3 regions of the Kitasatospora setae KM-6054 genome follow, and region 1 is predicted to be linked to each of the others. Evidence: riboswitches for the same ligand, from Rfam matches in the RefSeq annotation. Region 1 holds a riboswitch; each other region holds the start of a gene.
The links. A riboswitch is a leader RNA that binds a small molecule or an ion and turns the genes downstream of it on or off. The one in region 1 is predicted to bind cobalamin.
Positions count from the first base shown of each region.

Region 1 (3,268 bases):
CTGCTGGCGTTCTACCGGGCGCTGGCGCTCGGGCCGATGGGCGTGGTCTCGCCGCTGGCCACCGTCGGCGTGCTGGTGCCGATCGGGGTCGGCCTGTTCCTCGGCGAACGGCCGGGCCCCGTCCAGGCGTCGGGCATCGCGGTGGCGGTCGCCGGGGTCGCCCTGGCGGGCGGCCCGCAGCGCGGCGGGCCCGCGGTCGGCGGGCGGGTGCTGGCGCTCACGCTGGGCGCGGCGTTCGCCTTCGGCGCGGTGCTGGCGCTGGTCGCGCACGCCGGCGCGGGCGGCGCACTGCTGCTGACGCTGTGCGTGCAGCGGCTGACCAACACCGCGGTCGGCGCCGGGCTGCTGGCCGCCGCGGCCCGCCGGCAGCCGCTCGAACTGCGGGCGGGCCTGCGCGAGTTGCCCGCGCTGACCGCCGTCGGGGTGGCCGACGTGGCCGCGAACGGCCTGTACGCGGCCGCCTCCTACCTGGGTCCGGTGGCGGTCGCGGCCGTGCTGGCCTCGCTCTACCCGGTGGTCACCGCGCTGATGGCGCGCGGCCTGCTGAAGGAGCGGCTGCTGCGGGTGCAGGTGCTGGGCGCGGGCCTCGCGGTGGCCGGGACGCTGCTCCTGGCCACCGGTTGACCCGCCGTCAGAACCCGCCGTCAGGACGCCCCGGCGCCGGCCCCGGCGAACGCGCGGGAGCGCTTGGCGATCCGCCAGTAGCCGATCGCCGCGGCCCAGACCAGCACGAACAGGCCGACGATCACGAAGCCGACGTTGTCCAGGCTGAGTCCGGCGATCCAGCCGGTGACCGGGTCGGCCAGGTCGAACTTGTCGTGCAGCACGGCGACCAGCTCGATGGTGCCGATCACGAAGGCCACCGCGATCGACAGCCCGGTGATGGTCAGGTTGTAGTACACCTTGCGGACCGGGTTGGCGAACGCCCACTGGTAGGCGAAGTTCATGAACGTGCCGTCCAGCGTGTCGAACAGGCTCATCCCGGCGGCGAACAGCAGCGGCAGGCAGACCACCGCGTACCAGGGCAGGCCGGAGGCCGCGCCGGAGCCCGCCATCACCATCAGGGTGACCTCGGTGGCGGTGTCGAAGCCCAGGCCGAGCACCATCCCGACCGGGAACATCTGGCCGGGGCGGCTGATCGAGCGGGTGGCCCGGTTCAGCAGCCGGGCCAGCAGACCGCGCGCCGCCAGATGCCTCTCCAGCTCGGCCTCGTCGTACTCGCCGGCCCGCATCGCCCGGAACACCCGCCAGATGCCCAGCAGGGCGACCAGGTTGAGCGCTGCGATCAGGTAGAGGAAGGCGCCGGACGCGGTGGTGCCGATGGTGCCGAGCACCTGGTGGGTGGCGGAGTCCTCGTCCATCAGGGTGCCGGCCAGCGCCGCGCCGCCGGCCACCAGGGCGGCCATCAGCACCACCATCGAGGAGTGCCCGAGGGCGAACCAGAAGCCCACCGAGACCGGGCGGCGGCCGTCCGCCATCAGCTTGCGGGTGGTGTTGTCGATCACCGCGATGTGGTCGGCGTCGAAGGCGTGCCGCATGCCCAGGGTGTACGCGGTGACGCCGAGGCCGACGCCGAACACCTGGGTGCCGACGGCGTAGTGGTGCGGCGCGACCAGGAACAGCAGCGTCCCGAACGCCACCGCGTGCAGCACCAGGATCACCGCCATCAGCCCGGCCGTGCGCAGGGTGTCCTCGCGCCGCCAGCGGAAGGCGGGCAGGGGGGTCCCGGGTTCGTTCCCGGGCAGGGTCGACTCATGCGCGGTCATCCGCGTTCACGCTCCAGCACCTCGTGGATCACTTCGTGAGATGCCGTGGCCGGTCTCCTGGCTGACGGGGTGTTGCGCGCCGGCTCCCGGCCTTCCCGGCCGCGGGCGGCCAGTGGCACGGGGTGGGAGCCGACGACTCCCCGATCACAGTGGCGAGGGCCGCTCCGGACTCCCGCGCCGCACACTCTCGTGACGGACGCGGTGCACCGGCTTCCCGAACACCACGGCCCGCCCACCGTAGGCCCGGCCCGGGCCCGGCGGCAAGAGCGCACCGGGGCCCGGGTGGCGCAGATCACGCCTGGTCAGGAACGTGGTGACGGACTGTCAGGCCATCCAGAAGAAGACGCAGGTCATCCGCTTCTCCTCCAGCGTCGCGCCGTGGTACTCGGTCGCGGTGTGGATCAGGTTGGCGGTGTAGAGCAGCAGCCGGTTGTAGCGGTGCGGCACGGCCAGGTCCTCGGTGAACGAGTCCGGCGGGACGAAGCGGGTGCCCAGGGCGTCCACCAGGTTGTCGTGCGGGGCGACCACGCTGTTGCCGCCGAGCCGGCCGCCGGGGAAGCTCTGCCGGTGGAAGCTGGTGCCGCAGCGCTTGGGCACGGCCGGGTTGAGGTAGAGCACGGCGGCGTACCGGCAGAGCGAGCGCGAGTCGGTGTGCGGGCGCGGCTCGCACTCCCCCGCGCCGACCACCTGCACGCAGTTGTGGTTGAACGTGCCGCCCTCGGCCTGGTCCAGCGCCCAGATCCGCCCGGCCCCGGTCGCCGCCCGCACCAGCGCCTCGACGTGCGCCAGCTCGTCCGGTTCCAGCCCGGGCATCGCCCGCAGGCCGGGCCAGGACTCCGGCCGGTGCGGGTAGCCCTCGTCCCAGTCGGTGCGCGCCAGGTGCCTGGCCCGCACCGCGTCCGGGTCCGGGAGGACGTCGTCCAGCACCCAGTAGTCGCGTCCCCTGGTGGGCTTGCGGTACGGCAGGACCGGGAGCGCCGGGGTGGGGCGCGGGCCCTGGAACGGTTGCACGGGCATGGACCCGACAATAGGAGCGCCGTTCCGGAGCCCTCGCCCAAGGCGTGGTCAACCTTGCGTCAAGGCTTGACCCGCTGACGGGGCGTCACGCCCGCTGGCAGCGCGGGCACCAGAACAGGTTCCGGGCGGCCAGCTCCTCGGTGCGGACCGGGGTGCCGCAGACCAGGCAGGGCCGGTCGGACCGGCGGTAGACGTACACCTCGCCGCCGTGGTCGTCGACCCGGGGCGGGCGGCCCATCGCCTCGGGGGTGTGCTCGGGGCGGACGGTGTCGATCCGGCCGGCGGCGACGCCGTCGCGCATCAGGGCGGCCAGGTCGGCCCAGATCGCGTCCCACTCCGGGCGGGAGAGCGCGCGGCCGGGGCGGTGCGGGCTGATCCCGAGCCGGAACAGCACCTCGGCGCGGTAGACGTTGCCGACGCCCGCCAGCACCTTCTGGTCCAGCAGCAGGGCGGCGATCGTGCTGCCGCTGCGGGAGATCCGCCAC
Region 1 covers NC_016109.1:1,556,912-1,560,179, forward strand. Annotated here, with positions in the region: gene KSE_RS06805 (DMT family transporter) at 1-624, shown strand, start outside; gene nicT (Nickel transporter NicT) at 645-1,766, opposite strand; cobalamin riboswitch at 1,797-2,007, opposite strand; gene KSE_RS06815 (DUF6445 family protein) at 2,091-2,783, opposite strand; gene KSE_RS06820 (Fpg/Nei family DNA glycosylase) at 2,869-3,268, opposite strand, start outside.

Region 2 (3,268 bases), 5.7 Mb from region 1:
CTCGCGCAGGCCCGGCAGCGCGCTCACGCCGCCCCAGATCTGCCGCGCCCGCAGGATCGACAGCACGATGTTCACCCGGTCGGTGCCCGTCGGCGCCTGCCCCAGCACGTGCAGCCCGTCACGGATCTGCGCGTCCTTCACCTCACACAGCCAGCCGTCGACGTGCAGCAGGAAGTCGTCGAACCCGTCGTCCTCCGGCCGCTCCGCCAACCCCAGGTCGTGGTCCAGCTTCGCCGCCTGGATCAGCGTCCAGATCTGCGCCCGGATCGCCGGCAGCTTCGCCGGGTCCATCGCCGCGATGTTCGAGTGCTCGTCGAGGAGTTGCTCCAGCCGGGCGATGTCGCCGTACGAGTCGGCGCGCGCCATCGGCGGCACCAGGTGGTCGACCAGCGTGGCGTGCGCCCGGCGCTTGGCCTGGGTGCCCTCGCCCGGGTCGTTCACCAGGAACGGGTAGACGAGGGGGAGGTCGCCGAGGGCCGCGTCCGGGCCGCACTCCGCCGACAGCGCGGCGGTCTTGCCCGGCAGCCACTCCAGGTTGCCGTGCTTGCCCAGGTGCACCACCGCGTGCGCGCCGAAACCGCCGTCCGCCCGGTCCGCCGCGATCCACCGGTACGCCGCCAAGTAGTGGTGGCTGGGCGGCAGATCGGGGTCGTGGTAGATCGCCACCGGGTTCTCGCCGAACCCGCGCGGCGGCTGCACCAGCACCAGCAGGTTGCCGGAGCGGATGCCCGCCAGCACCAGGTCGCCGTCCGGGTTGCGCGACCGGTCCACGTACAGCTCGCCCGGCGCCGGCCCCCAGTGCTCCTCCACCCGCTCGCGCAGCGCCGCCGGCAGCGTCGCGTACCAGCGGCGGTAGTCGGCCGCCGGGATGCGCACCGGGTTGCGGGCCAACTGCTCCTCGGTCAGCCACGCCTGGTCGTAGCCGCCCGCGTCGATCAGCGCGTGGATCAGCGCGTCGCCCTCGTGGCCGCCCCCGGCGTCGGTGTGGAAACCGGGCAGGCTGTCGCCCAGGTCCATGCCCTCCGCGCGCAGCCGCTCCAGCAGCCGGATCGCCGACGCCGGCGTGTCCAGACCCACCGCGTTGCCCACCCGCGCGTGCTTGGTCGGGTAGGCGGAGAGCACCAGCGCGAGGCGCCGCTCGGCCGCCGGAGTGTGCCGCAGCCGGGCGTGCCGCACCGCGATGCCCGCCACCCGCGCCGCCCGCTCCGGGTCCGCCGCGTACACCGTCAGCCCGTCCTCGTCGACCTCCTTGAACGAGAACGGCACCGTGATCAGCCGGCCGTCGAACTCCGGCACCGCGACCTGCGTCGCCGTGTCCAGCGGCGACAGGCCGTCGTCACTGCCCTCCCACTGCTCCCGCGACCAGGTCAGGCACAGCGCCTGCAGGATCGGACGGTCCAACGCCGCCAACGCCCCCGCGTCCCATGCCTCTTCGTCCCCGCCCGCCTGCGCGTCGGCCGGCCGGGTACCGCCCGCCGCCAGCACCGTCGTCACGATCACGTCCGCCGCGCCCAGCTCCGCCAGCAGCTCCGGCTCGGCCCCGCGCAGCGACGCGCAGAAGTACGCCCGCGCCCGGGCGCCCTGGTCCTCGACCGCCCGGCACAGCGTCTCGACGAACGCCGTGTTCCCGCTCATGTGGTGCGCCCGGTAGTACAGCACCGCGACGACCGGCCCCCCGGCGTCCCGCGCCTCGCGCTCCAGCGGGCCCCAGGACGGCGCCGACGCCGGCGACGCGAAACCGTGCCCGGTCAGCAGCACCGTGTCCGACAGGAACGCGCCCAGCTCCGCCAGGTTCGCCGGACCGCCGTGCGCCAGGTACGCGTGCGCCTCCGCCGCGATGCCCGCCGGAACGGTCGACAACTCCATCAACTGCGCGTCCGGCGCCTGCTCGCCCGTCAGCACCACCACCGGACGCGGACCCGCCAACAGCGCGTCCAACCCCTCCTGCCAGGCCCGGCGACCACCCAGCAGCCGCACCACCACCAGCTCCACGCCGTCCAGCAGCGCGGGCAGCTCCTCCGGCGACAACCGGGACGGGTTCGCCCAGCGGAACGGCACCGGGCCGTCCGCCGCGCGGGCACTCAGCAGGTCGGTGTCGGACGTCGACAGCAGCAGGATCATGCGGAAGCCCTCCCGGGCGTCTCGGACGGCACGGGGCGGGTGGACGGCGCGGGGCGGACCGGCGACGCCGGGCAGACGAACGGTGCGTGGCAGACCAGCGGCCCGGGGCTGACCAGCGGCGCGAGGCGGGCGGACGGCGCGGGGCGAACGGCACGGGACGACCCGGCGACGGCGGGCGCCCGCCGGGGCACGGGCATGCGGCAGCGCATGGAACAGCCTTCCTCGGGGTCCTCGCCCCGGGCAGTGGAGGACGGCCGGAGTTCCTGGCTCCCACGGCTCAGTGAGCCGCGGTCACAGTGGCGGGACCGCACCGGATTCGCACCGGACTTCCTCCGCTGTGCCGTCGCTGGCAGCGGACGCCCCGAGAGGCGCCCGCCAGCATCGTACGGGGTGATCGGCCCACGGGGGAGTGTGACCTGTGACGCTGACCGAAACCCGACCACCGGCGCCCCGCCCGGGCCGCGTCCGGGTCGTGTCCGGGCCCTGCCCGCGCCGCGTCCGCACCGCGCGAAATCCGGCCCGCGCCGCCCCCGGACGGCGTCCGCACCGCGCCCACACCGCGCTGAGCTGCGCAATCACCCCGCGACAGGCCCGGCGGGAGCGGCGGCCGGACGTGTCGGACGAGGCGGTGGCGCGGGCGCGGGCGATGGGTATGCTCGCCGCCATGCCACCCACACCCGACGCCACCCAGGCACCCTCCGTCGGGCCCGACCGAGGTCGCGCCGACGCCTGCCCCGGCGCGCTCCGCCTGCACGCCGCCGAGGACGGACACCTCGCCCGACTCCGGCTGCCCGGCGGTCAGTTGACGCACCGTCAGATGAACGCCGTCGCCGACGCCGCCGACGCCCTCGGCAACGGCGACATCGAGATCACCTCCCGCGGCAACGCCCAGCTCCGCGGCCTGACCGCCCACTGCGCCGCCGACCTCGCCGAACGCCTGCGCGCCGTCGGCCTGTTGCCCTCCGACACGCACGAACGCGTCCGCAACATCGTCGCCTCCCCACTGGCCGGCCTCGACGGCCACGGCACCGGCGGAGAACAGATCACCGACTGGGTAAGGGAGTTGGACCTCGCCCTGTGCGCCGCGCCGTGGGCCGCCGCGCTCTCCGGCAAGTTCCTGTTCGCCCTCGACGACGGCCGCGGCGAC
Region 2 covers NC_016109.1:7,279,704-7,282,971, forward strand. Annotated here, with positions in the region: gene cobN (cobaltochelatase subunit CobN) at 1-2,121, opposite strand, end outside; cobalamin riboswitch at 2,364-2,490, opposite strand; gene KSE_RS32035 (putative precorrin-3B synthase) at 2,786-3,268, shown strand, end outside.
Region 2: it holds a riboswitch for cobalamin, as region 1 does, so the genes downstream of both, cobN (cobaltochelatase subunit CobN) here and nicT (Nickel transporter NicT) in region 1, are expected to answer to the same signal.

Region 3 (3,268 bases), 3.9 Mb from region 1:
TACGCCTCGTGCCGGCCGAACCGCTCGGCCAGGTCGGCGGAGCGCTCGTACGCGGTGAGCATGATCCGCTCGGCGATCAGGGTGGAGAGGGCGACCGCCTCGGCGGAGTCGAAGTCGATCCGCAGCTGGAAGAAGACGTCCTGCAGGCCCATCACGCCCAGGCCGACCGGGCGCCAGCGGGAGTTGGACGTCCCGGCCTCGGTGGTCGGGTAGAAGTTGATGTCGATCACGCGGTCGAGGAAGGTCACCGCGGTGCGGACGGTGGCGTCCAGGCGGTCCCAGTCCATCGCGTTCAGCAGGTCGGCGGCGGTGGCGCCGGGGGCGACGTGCGCGCCCAGGTTGACCGAGCCGAGGTTGCAGACCGCGGTCTCGGAGTCGTCGGTGACCTCCAGGATCTCGGTGCACAGGTTCGAGGAGTGCACCGTGCGGCCCGGCAGCGCGGTCTGGTTGGCGGCCCGGTTGGAGGCGTCCTTGAAGGTCATCCAGCCGTTGCCGGTCTGCGCCAGGGTGCGCATCATCCGGGCGTACAGGGTCTGCGCGGGGATGGTGCGCACGGCCTTGCCCGCCAGCTCGGCCTTCACGTACGCCTCGTCGAAGTCGGCGCCCCACAGGTCGACCAGCTCCGGCACGTCCGCCGGGGAGAACAGCGACCAGTCGGCGTTGGCGTTCACCCGGCGCATGAACTCGTCCGGGATCCAGTGCGCCAGGTTCAGGTTGTGGGTGCGCCGGGCCTCCTCGCCGGTGTTGTCGCGGAGCTCCAGGAACTCCTCGATGTCGGCGTGCCAGGTCTCCAGGTACACGCAGGCCGCGCCCTTGCGCCGACCGCCCTGGTTGACCGCCGCCACGGAGGAGTCCAGGGTGCGCAGGAACGGGACGATGCCGTTCGACTGGCCGTTGGTGCCGCGGATCAGCGAGCCGCGCGAGCGGATCCGCGAGTAGGACAGGCCGATGCCGCCGGCGTGCTTGGACAGCCGGGCGATCTGCGCGTACCGGTTGTAGATCGAGTCCAGGTTGTCCAGCGGCGAGTCCAGCAGGTAGCAGGAGGACATCTGCGGGTGCCGGGTGCCGGAGTTGAACAGCGTCGGCGAGCTGGTCAGGTACTCCAGCCGGCTCATCAGGGTGTACAGCTCGGCGACCTCGCGCACCGACTCCTCGGAGGTGCCGACCGCCAGGCCCGCCGCCACCCGGAGCAGGAAGTGCTGCGGGGTCTCGACCACCTTGCGGGTGATCGGGTGGCGCAGCAGGTAGCGGGACTGCACGGTGCGCAGGCCGAAGTACTCGAAGCGGTCGTCGCCCGCCTCGTCCACCAGCGAGTCGAACAGGTCGGCGTGCGCGGCCACGAAGGCGGCGGTCGCGTCGCCGATCAGGCCCTCGGCGTGGCCCACGGCCACCGAGGAGGAGAACGAGGTGACCTGCTGGGTGGCGGCCTCGTCGCGGATCTCCAGCGCCAGCAGGCGGGCGGCCAGCTTCGAGTACTGCGGGTCCTCGGCGATCATCGACGCGGCGGCCTCGACGGCCAGCCCGCGGAGCTCGGCGAAGTCCGAACCGGCGTGCCGGCCGCGCAGGGCGGCGGCGGCGACGTGGCCGGGGTCCACCTGGGGGAGGTCGGTGCTGCGGTCGGTGAGCAGCCGGAGCAACGCCGCACCGGGGTCGGTGAAGGCGTCGGCGGATCCCTGGGACGGCAGGGTGACTGAGGCGGCGACGGTCAAGGCGCACTCTCTCCTGTGGCGGCGGCGGACGTGGCTCGGGGTGTCCGGGACCGCACGCGGCCAGGGGAAGGCGGCACGGGGGAACGAGAACGCGTTCCGGCGCGCGAAGACCCACCCCCGGTCCGCCCGCGAGACCGGACGGCAAAGCTGTGCTGCACAAGGCGTCTGCGGGGATGCCGTGTCGCACACCGTCGGCAGGTCCTCGGACTGCGCGGGCGTCGCTACAGCCCGCTCACCGTTGCGGGGCAGCCCCGGACTTTCACCGGGTTCCCCTGCGTCGACAGCGAGAGTGAGCATACATGTTGTGGTGGCTGGATCTGGAAGCACCAGATGTAGTAGCGCGTGTCGCGGCGGTGGCGCCGCGCGTAGACAACGAAAACGGCGCCGGAGCCGCCTCGGAACCGCCTCAGAACCGCATCGTGTAGACCATCAGGTCGGTGCCGGGCACCGGCGACCAGTCCCGCTCGGGCGTCCGGACGAAGCCCAGGGCCTCGTAGATCCGGTGCGCGGCGGTCATCGCCGGACGGGTGGAGAACGCCATCCCGCCCAGCCCGAGTTCCCGGCTGCGGGCGATCGACGCCTCCACCAGGGCCCGGCCGACGCCCCGGCCGCGGGCCGCCGGCCCGACCGCGAGCATCCGTATCTCGCCCTCGCCGGGCCCGGCGGTGTCCGCCCACGGGGTGCCGCCGGGCGCGAAGGTCACGCAGCCGAGCACGGCTCCGGAACCGTCGACGGCGACCAGGAGCTCGGCCTCCCGGTCGCGCCGGGCGGCGTCGCGGAGGAGCTCGACGTACGGCGAGTCGGGACGGGTGTGGCCGTCGCCGACGAAGGCCGCGACGCTGACCTCCCCGGCACCGGCGAGGTCGTGGACGAGGGCGCGGCGGACGATCGGAGGCTGCATCCGGACAGTGTGCCGGACCGGCGGCGGCGCGGGTCGGCCAGGTCCGGGTCGAAGGGGTAGCCGGTCGGGCGGTGGACGGTGTCGCGGCCGGTCCGGCCGTGGCGCTCCAGGTCGCGGCCGACCAGGGCGCCGATGAGGCCGAAACCGCCGAGGAGGCCCAGCAGGGCGAGTGCGGTGGTCATGCCTCCACTCTCCGCCCCCGGCCCCCGGCCGACGAGTGGCAGGAACGCACCATTGCCACGAAATCCTGCCACTGCCATCCTGGACCGATGCGGAAGCTCGACAACGTCGCCGTGGTGGTCCTCGAAGAGATCCACCCCTTCGAACTGGGCGTGGCCTGCGAGGTGTTCGGCCTCGACCGGAGCGCCTCCGGCCTGCCGGTCTACGACTTCGCCCTGGTCGGCGACCGGCCGGGGCCGATGCGCACCCACGCCGGCTTCACCGTCGACGTCCCGCACGGGCCCGAGCGGCTCGCCGACGCCGACCTGGTCATCGCCACCGCCACCGGCATCCGCGCCCACTACCCCGAACCGCTGCTCGCCGCGCTGCGGGCCGCCCACGACCGCGGCGCCCACCTGCTGTCGATCTGCTCCGGCAGCTTCCTGCTCGGCGCCGCCGGCCTGCTCGACGGCCGGCGCTGCACCACCCACTGGCAGTA
Region 3 covers NC_016109.1:5,450,181-5,453,448, forward strand. Annotated here, with positions in the region: gene KSE_RS24310 (ribonucleoside-diphosphate reductase subunit alpha) at 1-1,709, opposite strand, end outside; cobalamin riboswitch at 1,886-2,012, opposite strand; gene KSE_RS24315 (GNAT family N-acetyltransferase) at 2,116-2,610, opposite strand; gene KSE_RS24320 (helix-turn-helix domain-containing protein) at 2,880-3,268, shown strand, end outside.
Region 3: it holds a riboswitch for cobalamin, as region 1 does, so the genes downstream of both, KSE_RS24310 (ribonucleoside-diphosphate reductase subunit alpha) here and nicT (Nickel transporter NicT) in region 1, are expected to answer to the same signal.